2 regions of the Faecalibacterium sp. AF27-11BH genome follow, and region 1 is predicted to be linked to the other one. Evidence: predicted binding sites of a transcription regulator. Region 1 holds the regulator's gene; the other holds the start of a gene.

Region 1 (7,214 bases):
AGAAATGACCTACACCGAGGGCGGCGTAGGTGTTGTGGAAGCCGCCATGGCATGGTTCCCGCTGTACGGCTGGTACAAGGCTGTTTCTGCCATCCACGATTACCGCAAGGCAAATATCAACTCCAACTGGGTGGAAAACGGCATGAACGCTCTGGTTGCCCATGCTGAAAAAAGCCCCACGAACACCATCCATGACATCGGCTGCAGCTTCTGGTTCATTGGTTCCTGCGCAACCATCATCGGCCTTGTGCCCAACGCCCTGTTGATCTTCGGCAACTAAGTCCCGGTCTCTGTTCTGAAAAAGCAAAAGCGGCGGCACCTCCCGTTTGGGAAGTGCCGCCGCTTTTTATGTTATGCGGTTTTCAGTCTCAGTTGTTGAACATGTCCTTCAGCTTTTTGAAGAAGCCCTTGCGCTTTTCGTAGTTTTCTTCTTTCAGGGTGCCCTCGAACTTCTTCAGGGCCTCCCGCTGGGTCTTGTTCAGCTTCTTGGGGATCTCCACCTCGCACTTGACGTACATATCACCGCGGCCGCGGCCATTCAGGTACTGGATGCCCTTGCCGCGCAGGCGGAAGGTGGTGCCGCTCTGGGTGCCCTCGGGCACGGTGTACTCCACCTTGCCGTCAATGGAGGGCACCTGCACGGTGTCGCCCAGCACGGCCTGACTGTAAGTGATGGGCACGGTGACCCACACATCGTAGCCGTCGCGCTGGAACACCTCGCTGGGGCGCACCGTGACCATGACGATCACATCACCGGAGGGACCGCCGTTTGCACCGGCATCGCCCATGCCGCGCAGTGCAAAGCTCTGGTCGTCGTCGATGCCCATGGGGATGGACACCTCCAGCGTCTTTTTAGCAGCCACCTTGCCGCTGCCATGGCAGACCTTGCAGGGATTCTTGACCAGCTTGCCCTTGCCGCCACAGCGGGAGCAGGGCTGCTGGGTCTGCATCACGCCAAAGGGGGTGCGCTGCTGACGGATCACGAAGCCGCGGCCGCCGCAGTCCGGGCAGGTCTCGGGGCTGGAACCGGCAGCACAGCCGCTGCCGTGGCACTCGGTGCACTCCTGCTGGCGGGTGATGGTGATGTTCTTCTTGCAGCCGTGCACGGCCTCGTCAAAGCTCAGGGTGATGCGCACGCGGATATCCTGACCCTTGCGCGGTGCGTTGGGGTTCGCCTGACGGGACGAACCGCCAAAGCCGCCGAAGCCGCCGCCAAAGATATCGCCGAAAATGTCGCCCAGATCCACGCCGTCGCCGCCAAAACCGCCAAAGCCGCCCGCACCGGGGCCGCCGCCGTTCTGTGCTGCATAGGCAGGGTCAACACCTGCAAAGCCGTACTGGTCGTACAGCTGGCGCTTCTTCGGGTCCGAAAGCACCTCGTTTGCTTCGTTTACTTCCTTGAACTTTTCCTCGGCGTTCTTATCGCCGGGGTTATAGTCCGGGTGGTATTTCATTGCAAGCTTGCGGTATGCCTTTTTGATCTCGGCATCGGTCGCAGTCTTGGATACCCCCAGCACTTCGTAGTAATCACGCTTTTCCTGTGCCATATCCACTCACCTCTCCGGGAACGTTTGATCCGGGAAACGCCCCGGTTGGTTCCTCGCTCTATAACCAGCAAGAGCCGCTCCGGCAAAACCGGAGCGGCTTTTGCTATTCCACGCGTGCGTCCGCCGGTTTGGCCGGGCACACACTGCTGTGTTTTTTATCAGACTTCCTTGAAGTCGGCATCCACAACGCCGTCATCACCCGGCTTCTGCTGGTTGTTTGCACCTGCGTCGGGGCCGGGCTGTGCACCGGCGGCCTGCTGTGCGGCAGCGGCTGCCTGATACATCTTCTCGAACACCTGGCTCAGGGCTTCCTGCTTTGCCTTGATGTCGTCCACGTTGCCGGACTGAACAGCGGTCTTCAGGTCGGCCAGCTTGCTCTCGGCCTCGCTCTTCACGTCGGCGGGCAGCTTGTCGCCGTTCTCCTTCAGCATCTTCTCGGTCTGGAACACCATCTGGTCGGCACCGTTGCGGATATCGACCTCTTCACGCTTCTTCTTATCGTCGGCAGCAAACTGCTCAGCTTCCTTCACAGCCTTGTCGATGTCCTCCTTGGACATGTTGGTAGAAGCGGTAATGGTGATGTTCTGCTCCTTGCCGGTGCCCAGATCCTTTGCGCTGACCTTCACGATGCCGTTTGCATCGATATCGAAGGTAACTTCGATCTGAGGCACACCACGGGGAGCCGGAGCGATGCCGTCCAGATGGAAGACACCCAGGCTCTTGTTGTCGCGTGCGAACTCACGCTCGCCCTGCAGAACGTTGACCTCAACAGAGGGCTGGTTGTCTGCAGCGGTGGAGAACACCTGACTCTTGTGGGTGGGGATGGTGGTATTGCGGTCGATGATCTTGGTGCACACGCCGCCCAGAGTTTCAATGCCCAGGCTCAGCGGGGTGACATCCAGCAGCAGCAGGCCCTTCACATCGCCCTGCAGCACGCCGCCCTGAATAGCAGCGCCCACAGCCACGCACTCATCGGGGTTGATGCCCTTGAAGGGCTCGCAGTTCAGTTCCTTCTTGACTGCATCGTAGACAGCGGGGATACGGGTGGAACCACCGACCATCAGAACCTTCTTCAGGTCAGAGGGACGCAGGCCTGCATCCTGCAGAGCCTTGCGGACGGGGCCCATGGTGCGATCGACCAGATCAGCGGTCAGCTCATTGAACTTTGCGCGGGTCAGGGTCATATCCAAGTGCTTGGGGCCGGTAGCATCGGCAGTGATGAAGGGCAGGTTGATCTGGCTGCTCATTGCGCTGGACAGCTCGATCTTTGCCTTCTCGGCAGCTTCCTTCAAACGCTGCGCAGCCATCTTGTCCTTGCGCAGGTCGATGCCGTTCTCGGTCTGGAAGGCATCTGCCATCCAGTTGATGATGCGCTCATCGAAGTCATCGCCGCCCAGATGGGTATCACCGTTGGTGGCCAGGACCTCGGTAACGCCGTCGCCCATCTCGATGATGGACACATCGAAGGTACCGCCGCCCAGATCGTAGACCATGATCTTCTGGTCTTCTTCCTTATCGATGCCATATGCCAGAGAAGCGGCAGTAGGCTCGTTGATGATACGCTTGACGTTCAGGCCTGCAATGGTGCCTGCGTCCTTGGTAGCCTGACGCTGGCTGTCGTTGAAGTATGCAGGAACGGTAATGACAGCCTCGGTAACAGGCTCGCCCAGATAAGCCTCGGCATCAGCCTTCAGCTTCTGCAGGATCATAGCGCTGACCTGCTGGGGAGTGTACTCCTTGCCGTTCAGGGTCACCTTGTGGTCGGTGCCCATGAAGCGCTTGATGGAAGCAACGGTGTTCTCAGGGTTGGTGATGGCCTGACGCTTTGCGACCTGACCCACCAGACGATCGCCGGTCTTGGTAAAGCCGACCACAGACGGGGTGGTGCGTGCACCCTCAGAGTTTGCGATAACAACGGGCTCGCCGCCCTCCATGACAGCCACGCAGCTGTTGGTAGTACCAAGGTCGATACCAATGATCTTACTCATAATGAAAACTCCTCTCGAAAGAACAAATCTTATTGTTTATGTGATGCTCAAATGTTTGTAAGCGGATGTTATATTCAAAACCCTTTCGGGTTTCTGCTTTGTTATTCGGCCACTACAACGGTCGCATGGCGGACGATCTTATCGCCCAGCTTGTAGCCCTTCTGGTAGACCGTGATGACGGTGCCGCTCTCCTGTCCGTCCGGGGCGGGGATCTGCTGCACTGCATTCATGAAGTTGGGATCAAAGGGCTTGCCCAGCGCCTCGATCTCCTCCACATGGAGGGCATCCAGCGCCTTGGCGGCCTTGTCCAGCGTCATGGTCACGCCCTTTTTGTAGTTCTCGTCGGTGGTGGGGGCGTTGGCTGCCATCTCCAGCGTATCCAGAATGGGAATGATCTGGTTCACCGCAAAGGAAATGCCATCGTTGAACTTCTGGTCGGCTTCGCGGGTGGAGCGCTTGCGGTAGTTCTCGTACTCCGCTGCCATGCGCAGCAGCTGGTCTTTGGCCTGTGCAGCGTTGGCTTCGGCCGCGTCCAGCTTTGCCTTTACGGCTTCCAGCTCGCGGGCCTTCTTGTTGAACCAGCCGCCATCCTTCTTCTTGTCATCCTTCGGGTCGGCAGCTTCGGCAGCAGGTTCCTGTTCGGGTGCTGCCTGCTGGGCCTTTTCCTCGGGAGCCGTTTCGGGCTGCTCCGCTTCCTGAGCCGGAGCCGTCTTTTTTGCTTCTTCGCTCATTCCAGATCCTCCTTATAGATCGCAGTCCGCCGGGGTACGGCAGCCTGTGGGGTGTCTTTTCGTTTGCCGCTCATGCCCTCGCCCAGCTGGTCTGCAAAGTAATGCAGCAGCGGCATCAGCTTCTGGAAGGGCATCCGGGTGGGGCCGATCAATGCAATGGAGCCCCACAGGCCTCCGCCCACCAGATACCGGTCGCTCACGATGCACAGACCCGGGATCTGCGGTTCCAGATCCTCGCCCAGCAGCACGCTCTCACTGCGTTCTGCCGGAGGTGCGATCAGGCCAGCGGCCTGCTCCTCGTCGTTCAGCAGTGTGAGGATGTCGCCCACCTTGCCGTCCAGCTGGGGCCAGTCCAGCAGATACTGCTCGCCGCCCAGAAATACGTGGGGCTTGACGGAATCCTGCAGGATGGCAGCCGCTGCACTGATAACGGGCACCAGCTCCGGGTCGATCTGGCTGCACAGCTCTGCCAGCAGCCGGGTGGAAAGATCCACCGGCGCTACAAAGGTAAGGTTGCGGTTCAGCAGTGCGGCAAGTGCTGCCGCATTCTCGCGGGAAAGACCGGTGCGCACCCGTGCCACACGGGTACGAACGTAACCGGCCGTGGTAACGGCCAGCACAGCCGCTGCGCTGCGGCCCACCTGAACCACTTCATAGTGGGCGATGCACAGGTCTTCGGCGCACGGGGTGCTGATGGCGGCGGTGCAGCCGCTGATGGCGGCCAGCGCCTTGGCGGCACCTGCGGCCAGCTTTTCCGGCTCATGGTCGAGGCTTGCGAACACCGCATCCACCCGGGCGCGGCTCACACGATCCAGCGGCTGATCGTCGGTCAGCAGATTATCAAGGTAGTAACGGTAGCCCTTGGCACTGGGCACACGGCCCGCGCTGGTGTGGGGCTGCTCCAGCAGGCCCAGCTTTGTCAGCGCCGCCATCTCATTGCGAAGCGTTGCGCTGGAAACTGCCATGTCAAAGTAGTTTGCCAGCACGCTGCTGCCAACGGGCTCGCCTTCGAGACCATACAGCGCCACGATCGCCTGCAAGACTCGCTGCTTGCGTGCATCCATCGTCATAGCGCCTGCCTCCTTTTTGCGTTCGCTTTGTTTGTTTAGCACTCCTTGTTCCTGAGTGCTAAGACCATTATAGCCAATTTTCCGGTGCTGTCAAGCCCCTTGGAAAAATGTTTTAAAAGATTCATAATTCTGTCATAAACGAAGAAAGCGCCCTCCTTATTATAAGGAAAGCGCTCCGGCATGTTCTTTACTCTTCCATCTGCCTTGCCAGAAATGCCGCTGCCACATTCACGGCCTTGAGCTGGGCGGCATCCGGCGTGGCCGTGCGGTCTTCGGTCAGCAGGGCCACCACGCCGGTCACATCGCCCGCCGCAATGATGGGTGCGGCACACAGCACTGCTCGGGGCGAGCCTTCGCAGGGCAGGATGCACTTTTCGGCAATGCCCTCGCTCTGGTACAGCCTGCGGCCATCCATCAGCTTTTCCAGCGGCTGGCTGATGCTGCGGTCGGCCAGCTCCCGCCGGCCGCTGCCGCTCACCGTAAGGATGCGGTCGCGGTCGGCCACCAGTGCGGTCAGCGCAAAGCTTTTGCTGAGCACCTCGGTATACTGGGCCGCTACTGCGTTCATCTCGCCAATGGGCGAATACTTTTTAAAGATCACCTCGCCGTCGCCCGTGGTGAAGATCTCCAGCGGGTCGCCGCGGCGGATGCGCTGGGTGCGGCGGATCTCCTTGGGGATCACCACCCGGCCCAGCTCGTCGATGCGGCGCACGATTCCTGTTGCTTTCATGTTTTTGCTCCTCCGTTTCCTTAAAAATGCCTGCAGCACTAGTATCTGTCAGACCGGGCCATTTATACCTGCTGCCCCCGCGCAAAAAGACCTGCACGGAAAGCTGCCTCTTCGTTGCGTTTCCGGCAGGGTTCTGCTACAATGATACAAAAAGCCATTTTCATAAGCACAGCACCCCGCTTATGAAGACAGATCCTAAAATTCTACTGAGAAAGGCAGGTGTCCGGATGCCGAACATCCTCATTCTGGGCGGCGGTGCCGCCGGTCTTGCAGCCGCGCTGGCGGCGGCACAAAGTGCCCCAGCTGCACAGGTCATTGTGCTGGAGCGCAACCCGAAGCCGGGCAAAAAGCTGCTTGCCACCGGCAATGGCCGCTGCAATCTGGATAACACCGGCATTGCACCGGAGCTGTATTTCACTGCCGACCCGGCAGCACTTCGTCCGCTGCTGGATGCCGTAAATACCGCCGACCCGCTGCGCTGGTTCCGTGCGCTGGGGCTTTACACCCGCACCGACGAGGCGGGCCGGGTGTATCCGTACTCCAATCAGGCGGCGGACGTGCTGGCCCTGCTGGAGCACCACCTTGCGCAGCACCATGTGCAGCTGCGCACCGGCTGCACCGTGCGCACCCTGAACCAGAGCCGCAGCGGCTACGCCGTGCAGTTCGAGACGGCAGAGGGCTCTGCCGAAACGCTGCGCGCCGATGCCGTCATCTGCGCCATGGGCGGCGAGGCAGGGCCGCAGTTCGGCACCGACGGCTTTGGCACCCGGTTCGCCGCCCAGTGCGGCGGCAGGGTGGAGCCGCTGTACCCCTGCCTGACCGCCCTGCAGTGCGCAAAGCCCCGCAAAGCGCTGGCTGGCATCCGTGCCAAGGCAGCAGCATCCCTGCTGGACGGTGCCCGTGTGCTTGCCTACGAGAACGGCGAGGTACAGTTCACCGATTACGGCCTTTCCGGCATCTGCATCATGCAGCTGTCCGGCCTGCTGGCCCCGGGCCGCGGCCCCAAGGCTCCTGCTGTGGAGCTGGACCTCTTCCCGGCAGTGGACGAAACCGCACTTGCCAGCCTGTTTGCGGCCCACGCCGCCCAGACGGCAGGGGGCAGCGCCGCTGACTTCTGGCTGGGCCTGCTGAACCAGAAGCTGGGCCGT
Region 2 (7,214 bases), on a different contig from region 1:
TGCGGTCGCGCCGGGCTTTATCGAGACCGACATGACCGCCGCCCTGCCGGAAGCCGTCCGTGCCGAAATGGCAAAGGGCATCCCCGCAGGCCGCGCAGGAAAGCCGGAGGATGTGGCAAATGCAGTGGCATTTTTTGCCGCAGAACAAAGCAGCTATCTCACCGGGCAGGTGCTCTGTGCAGACGGCGGCATGGCAATGTAAAAGGAGAAAACTCTCATGGAAAAACGCAGAGTCGTGATCACCGGCCTTGGCACCGTGAACCCGCTGGGCAACAACACCACCGACAGCTGGGCCGCTGCCAAAGCGGGCAAATGCGGCATCGGCCCCATTACCCAGTTCGATACCACCGATTTTAAATGTAAGCTGGCAGGCGAGGTGAAGGGCTTTGACCCGGAAACCATCGTGGACAAAAAGGAAGCCCGCAAGATGGCCCGCTTTACCGTTCTGGCCCTTGCTGCCGCCGCTGAAGCAGTTGCAGACAGCGGTCTGGACACCGAAGCGGAAGCCAAACAGATCGGTGTCATCCTTTCCAGCGGCATCGGCGGTCTGCCCACCATTGAGGAGCAGCACACCCGTGGTGAAGAGAAGGGCATGGAAAAGGTAAGCCCCTATTTCGTGCCCATGTCCATTGCCAACATGGCAGCGGCACAGGTGGCCATCCGCTTTGGTCTGAAGGGCATGTGCACCTGCCCGGTGACGGCCTGCGCCGGCGGCACCAATGCCGTAGGCGATGCCTTCCACCGCATCCGTGACGGCTACGAGACCGCCATGGTCTGCGGCGGTGCAGAGAGCTGCATCAGCCCTCTGGGCATCGGCGGCTTTACCAGCATGAAAGCGCTTTCCACTGCGACCGATCCGGATGCAGCCAGCCTGCCCTTTGACGCGCGGCGCGGCGGCTTCGTGATGGGCGAAGGCAGCGGTGTGCTGGTGCTGGAAGAGCTGGAACATGCCCGTGCCCGCGGTGCGCACATCTACGCCGAGATGGTGGGCTACGGTGCCAACTGCGACGCCTACCACTTCACCGCCCCCGCCCCCGGCGGCGCAGGTGCCATCGACTGCATGGCGCTGACGCTGGCGGATGCAGGCATCGCACCGGAGCAGGTGGATCACATCAACGCCCACGGCACCGGCACCCACATGAACGATGCCTGCGAGACCGCCGCCATCCATGCGGTGTTCGGCGAACACGCAAAGCAGCTGACTGTGGTAAGCACCAAGAGCATGACCGGCCATCTGCTGGGCGGTGCGGGCGGCATTGAAGCCGTATTTACAGCGCTGGCCCTGCATGACCAGTTTGCGCCGCCCACCATCCACTATGAGCAGCCCGATCCCGAATGTGATCTGGACTATGTGCCGAACACTGGCCGTGCGCAGGCCATGACCCACGCACTGAGCAACAGTCTGGGCTTTGGCGGGCACAACGCCTGCATCGCCCTGCGCAGATGGGAGGGCTGACCCATGGCAGAACCCCGCACCGTGCGTGCAGACGCAAACACCCTGAACAGTGAGGAGATCGCGGCGCTTCTGCCGCACCGCTATCCCTTTGCCCTTGTGGACCGCATTCTGGACTATGAGCCGGGCCAGTGGGCCATCGGCCGCAAGTGCGTGAGCCGCAATGAGGAATTTTTCTGCGGACATTTTCCCGGCCAGCCGGTGATGCCGGGAGTGCTCATTCTGGAAGCACTGGCCCAGACCGGTGCCGCTGCGGCGCTCAGCCTGCCGGAGAACAAGGGCAAACTGGCCCTCTTCGGCGGCATCAAGAATGCCCGCTTCCGCAAACAGGTCACCCCCGGCGATGTGCTCACCCTGCACTGTGAACTGGTAGAGCAGCACGGCCCGGTGGGCGTGGGCAAAGCCTCGGCGTGGGTGGACGGCAAGTGCGCCGCCACCGCCGAGCTGACCTTTGTGCTGACCGACCCCAACGCCTAAAAACACCCCTGTGAGTTTAAAAAAGCTCACAGGGGTGTTTTCCGTTATTTTACCATTGAGAAGCTGCTTCGCTCTCTCAGCCAAGCGCCACATCCAGAACCATCAGTGGTGCCCCACCAGATAGGCCACCCGGTCGATCTGCGCCACCGTCATGCCGGTATCCGCCAGAAATTCCCGCACCAGCGGAGCACTCTCCTGCTCCTGATACTTTCCATTGGTGTTACTGCAATGGTAGGATCGCATATTTACTGATTTCTGTATCTGTTCAGGACAGCATCCGGGATATGGCAGTAACTGCAGTCTTCAGGGTGCCGTTCCAGATGGTGCTGATGCTCCTCAGCGCTCCGGACATAATTTGTCAGCGGCAGCACTTCCAGCATGATCTTGTCCCGGTCCTCCCGGCCGTTTATAAAAGCTCTTGCTTCTTCCAGATGTCTGGGATCTGTACTGTACAGCCCTGTCCGGTACTTTTTTCCAACGTCCACACCCTGTTTGTTCAGGCTGTAGGGGTCGATGATCTCAAACAGGTGTGCCATCAGTTCTGAAATGCTTGTGTTTTTCTCATCATAGACCACTTTTACGCATTCTGCATATCCATCGTATGGGCCATCCAGAGAACTCGTTGTTCCGTTGGCTCTGCCGGCTTCAGTCATCTGTACACCAGGCACTGTGTCAAAAAAATGCTGCACGCCCCAAAGGCATCCGCCTGCGATATAGACCGTTTCCATCTTGATTTTCCCCTTCCTGTTGATCATATATCAGCTTTGCTCCTATTCTACCACGCTTTCCCACTGTCGGAAAGATATCGGAAAACAAAAATGGCCCCGGAGGGCTTATCGCAGCTCTCCGGGGCCGCCTTGTGCAGAGTGATTTTCTCTCGATGGGCTTTCAGAAATGCTTTGCTGTAATCAGCTTGCGTGAACCACAGCGGAAGAACCCTCATAAGATACAGAAAAGATTTCTGTATTTTTCTTGACAGTTTTCCCATATTCTGTTTTAATACATCTGATAAAAGGGAGTAAAGGGCAGTGTTCCGGCTTATTCTTCGGGAGACTGCTGCATGGCAGCGTCATCACGGCAGAAATGCCCGATGTCATGTGTTCGCTTGAGACTTTTGTCACAGACAAGGTGCTGTGGCAGGAGTCTCTTTTTCTTGTCACCGTACCGGAGCACAATAGGAGGCAAGAAAACTATGAACTTTCTGAACACATTCGCAAGTCTGTTTTCCAATTTTGGAAACCTGACTTGGCAGATGGTGGTGATGTGGGGCATTGGTGCATTGCTCATCTACCTTGCCATCGCCAAAAAAATGGAGCCGAGCCTGCTTTTACCCATGGGCTTTGGTGCCATTCTGGTCAATCTGCCGCTGTCCGGTGCCATCACGCAGGGCGATACCGTAGGCCCCATTTCTGCCCTGTTTGAAGCAGGCATGTCCAACGAGCTGTTTCCCCTGCTGCTTTTCATCGGCATTGGTGCTATGATCGACTTTGGCCCCCTGCTGGAAAAACCGTGGCTCATGCTCTTTGGTGCCGCAGCGCAGTTTGGTATTTTCTTCACCCTGTTTCTGGCAGGCTTCTTCTTTGATTTGAAGGATGCTGCTTCCATCGCTGTCATTGGTGCAGCGGACGGTCCCACCGCCATTTTTGTAGCTAACACCCTCAACTCCCAGTACCTTGGTGCCATCATGGTGGCAGCGTACAGTTACATGGCTCTGGTGCCCATCGTGCAGCCGCCGGTCATTAAACTGCTGACCACTCAGAAGGACCGCCGCATCCGGATGCCCTATGAAAAGGGCAATGTCAGCCAGCTGACGAAGATTCTGTTCCCCATTGTGGTAACCATCATTGCCGGTATGGTAGCTCCTGCCAGTGTAGCTCTAGTTGGTTTTCTGATGTTCGGCAACCTGCTGCGGGAGTGCGGCGTACTGAACGCCCTCAGCGAAACCGCGCAGAATGTGCTGGCAAACCTCATCACCATCGTGCTGGGCCTGACCGTGGCCGGACAGATGACCGCTGACAAGTTTGTCCGGCCCGATACCCTGCTCATCCTTGCACTGGGTCTGGTAGCCTTCGTTTTTGATACCGCAGGCGGCGTGCTGTTTGCAAAGCTGCTGAACCTGTTCCTGCCCGAAGGCAAAAAACTGAACCCGATGATCGGTGCAGCCGGCATCTCCGCCTTCCCCATGAGCGGCCGTGTGGTCAACAAGATGGGATTGGAAGAAGATAACCAGAATTTCCTGCTGATGTACTCCATCAGCGTCAACGTTTCGGGGCAGATCGCATCCGTCATTGCAGGCGGCCTAATTCTGACCCTGATGGCTTAACGGAGGTACACTTATGCTTCATCTTTCTTCGTGGATGACCACCCTGCCCATGATGCTCATCGGCATGGTCGGCATTCTTCTCGTCATTGGTGTCATTGTCCTGGCTGTGATGCTGCTCAACCGGCTGACAAATCGGAAATAATTCACCCCATCAAGTAGAAACGAATTTACGGCGAAATATCGATATAAATATGATGCACAGGCCTTCTAAAGCTGTGATTTTGTGACAACTTGGTGTCACTTCAATAAAGAACCCGCTTTCACTTCAATTTGATGTTGAAAGCGGGTTCTTTTCGCTTTTATGCGTGTTTGACGGCGGTTTCAAAAAGATTGACTGCTGCGCCCTCTTGCGTGTCGGTGTTGTGGGTACCACGCTTTTTCACTTCCGAAAAGATGTCAGAATACAAAAACCCCCGAAGAGCTTTTTACGGTTCTCCGGGGGCTGGTTCTATGCGCCGGTGTTCCTCACACCGATGCACAAACGTTATTCGATTTCAATGAGATTGGGATTCGCAGGCAGAGCCTTCTGCTGCTGCGGTGCGGGCAGTACGATGTGCAGGATGCCATCCTCGAACTTTGCGTGGATGTCCTCCTTCTTCACGGCATCACCCACATAGAAGCTGCGGGCACAGGTACCGGAGAAGGTCTCACGGCGCAGATAACGGCCATTGTTGTCCTTCTCGTCATTGGAGTGGTTGCGGACGGCCTGAATGGTCAGGTAGCCGTCGCTCAGCTCCATCTGAACGTCTTCCTTCTTGCAGCCGGGCAGGTCAACAGCCACATCATAGTTGCCATCGGCGGTCTGCTTCACATCGGTTTTCATCATGTTTGCGCCGCGCTTGCCGAAGGTCTCACGCTCTTCACGATTCATTGCACGCTCCAGCGCACCGTCGTTCCAGAACGGATCAAAGAAATCATCGAACAGATTTTCATGGAAAACAGCAGGCATAAACATAAAACAACCCTCCAATCCCGGCGTTCGGGTCGGGCATAAAATCAAGATCGTGCATCAGAAGCGGAGTCTTCCCGGGAGCCTTGCGGTTCCCTCATGCCCCTTTCTCCTGAGCACGCCACTGTTATAACACTGTTTATTAGCAGTGTCAATAGTAGAGCGCTAAAATTCATAAAAGAATAATACTTTTATAATATTTCATGCAATTCTCGGCAAAATCGTTTGCACTGGATTCAATTTTTTCTTCTCCAATCGTAGTCTTTCGCTGTGACAGAACGGATGCAAGCCGTTTCTTCAGAACCAGGCGATCCATTGCCCGCGTAAACAATGCAGTTATCAAAAAGTCTCTCTGTCCTTGCAGCGTCTTGCGTTCTGCCGGTCCACCCGCTATAATAATGTGGAAACCGAGATGAAAAGAGCGTGATATTGTGGAAGAGACCGAGATCAGTCATTTTCTCCACATTCTGGTCCGAATGGGCGAAGCTTTACAAAACAGTGGCGCAGAAGTATTCCGCGTTGAGGACACTTTGAACCGGATCGCAATCGCCTATGGGGCAGAAGATGTGAATGTATTCGTGATCACATCCAGCATCGTGGTCACGCTTACCATGCCCTCGCTGCCGCCGCAGACCGAGACCCGCCGCCTGCGTCACGCTGCCAGCAATGACCTGCTGACATTGGAAAAGCTCAATGCGCTCAGCCGCCGTATCTGCACAGCACCTCCTTCCATAGAAGAGTTTCAGCGCCAACTGAATGCCATTCTGGCACAGCATCCGGACCCAAGACTGCATCTTGCCGGCAGTGTGTTGGCTGCTTCCAGTTTTGCCATCTTCTTTGGTGGAAATCTCTGGGACGGCCTGCTGGCCGGCGGCATTGCCGTTCTGATTTGCTGGATGGAGCGCTATCTCTCGCCTTTTTGTATGAATGGCGTAGAATTTCAGTTTATAGCATCATTTCTCAGCGGTGTCTCCACTCTGCTGCTCTGCCGCTTTGGGATGCAGTTTCATGCCGATAAAGTTCTGATTGGTATCATCATGCTGCTGATTCCCGGCATCATGCTGACAAATTCCATCCGGGACATCTTACTTGGGGACATTATTTCCGGCTCTCTTCGGCTGGTGGAAGCCATTCTGATGGCCGCCACCCTTGCACTCGGCATGATGGCCGCCATCTGGTTGATGGGAGGAATTTCCGCATGATACAGGTTTTTTCGCAGTTGCTCAGTGCTGCCCTTGGTTCGGTCGGTTTCGGACTGATCTTCAATCTGAACCGGCGCTACTTACCCGCCGCCGGTGTAGGCGGACTTCTGGCATGGCTGGCTTATCTTCTTGCCGCCAACACCCTGCACAGCGTCTTTCTTGCCAATCTGTTGGCCGGTTTCTGTGCCGCTCTGTATGCCGAAATTCTTGCCCGATGCTGCAATGCACCCTCTACGCCTTTCTTCATTACCGCTGCCATTCCCCTCATTCCCGGAAGCACCCTCTACTACTGCATGAACGCAGTCGTCTCCAATGATTTGTCTGCTGCAGAGCATTTCGGAGAGCAGACCTTTCTGGCCGCTCTTGGAATTGCCGGCGGTATGGCAATCGCATGGTGTCTGGCCGATTTGAGCCGGAAGCTGCACGCACTTGCAATCCGTTCTTCGGGAAAGTAGCGATCTTCCACATTGAAGAATGCCCCTGATGATCGGGTCGTTTGAGCTGCTGCTCTGAAATACGAAGAAAGGCCGTCCGGCATCGCAGCAGGGCTGCCTTTACAATTACAAGGATGTGTCTCTATGAAACTCAAACAATTCATTCAGCAGGAAACGGTTCTCACCGCAGCCGCTGTGCTGGCCGTTGTCTCCGCCTTCTTTGTTCTGCCGGATGCGCAGTATCTCGGCTACATCGACCTGCGCACGCTGGCGATTTTGTTTTCCCTGATGACGGTCATGGCCGGGCTGCGGCGGCAGGGCTTTTTTGATGGACTGGGCCGGGCATTGCTGTCCCGTACCCACAGCACCTTTCAGC

What was found. The regulator HrcA, encoded in region 1, represses chaperone genes, less so after heat shock. The targets are predictions, from matches to a motif close to TGTTAGCACTCNNNNNNNNNGAGTGCTAACA.
Region 2: a site for HrcA is predicted at 5,343-5,373, ahead of DWY76_RS07455 (Hsp20/alpha crystallin family protein). Genes of this name have one in related genera too.

The regions. Positions count from the first base shown of each region.
Region 1 covers NZ_QVGS01000004.1:55,467-62,680, forward strand. Annotated here, with positions in the region: gene DWY76_RS05840 (hypothetical protein) at 1-280, shown strand, start outside; gene dnaJ (molecular chaperone DnaJ) at 369-1,547, opposite strand; gene dnaK (molecular chaperone DnaK) at 1,706-3,535, opposite strand; gene DWY76_RS05855 (nucleotide exchange factor GrpE) at 3,637-4,266, opposite strand; gene hrcA (heat-inducible transcriptional repressor HrcA) at 4,263-5,336, opposite strand; gene DWY76_RS05865 (stage V sporulation T C-terminal domain-containing protein) at 5,524-6,066, opposite strand; gene DWY76_RS05870 (aminoacetone oxidase family FAD-binding enzyme) at 6,294-7,214, shown strand, end outside.
Region 2 covers NZ_QVGS01000006.1:35,726-42,939, forward strand. Annotated here, with positions in the region: gene fabG (3-oxoacyl-[acyl-carrier-protein] reductase) at 1-202, shown strand, start outside; gene fabF (beta-ketoacyl-ACP synthase II) at 218-1,456, shown strand; gene fabZ (3-hydroxyacyl-ACP dehydratase FabZ) at 1,460-1,930, shown strand; gene DWY76_RS07435 (hypothetical protein) at 2,033-2,173, opposite strand; gene DWY76_RS07440 (peptide-methionine (S)-S-oxide reductase) at 2,176-2,685, opposite strand; gene DWY76_RS07445 (sodium ion-translocating decarboxylase subunit beta) at 3,123-4,253, shown strand; gene DWY76_RS07450 (OadG-related small transporter subunit) at 4,267-4,395, shown strand; gene DWY76_RS07455 (Hsp20/alpha crystallin family protein) at 4,738-5,208, opposite strand; gene DWY76_RS07460 (threonine/serine exporter family protein) at 5,634-6,404, shown strand; gene DWY76_RS07465 (threonine/serine exporter family protein) at 6,401-6,859, shown strand; gene DWY76_RS07470 (SLC13 family permease) at 6,983-7,214, shown strand, end outside.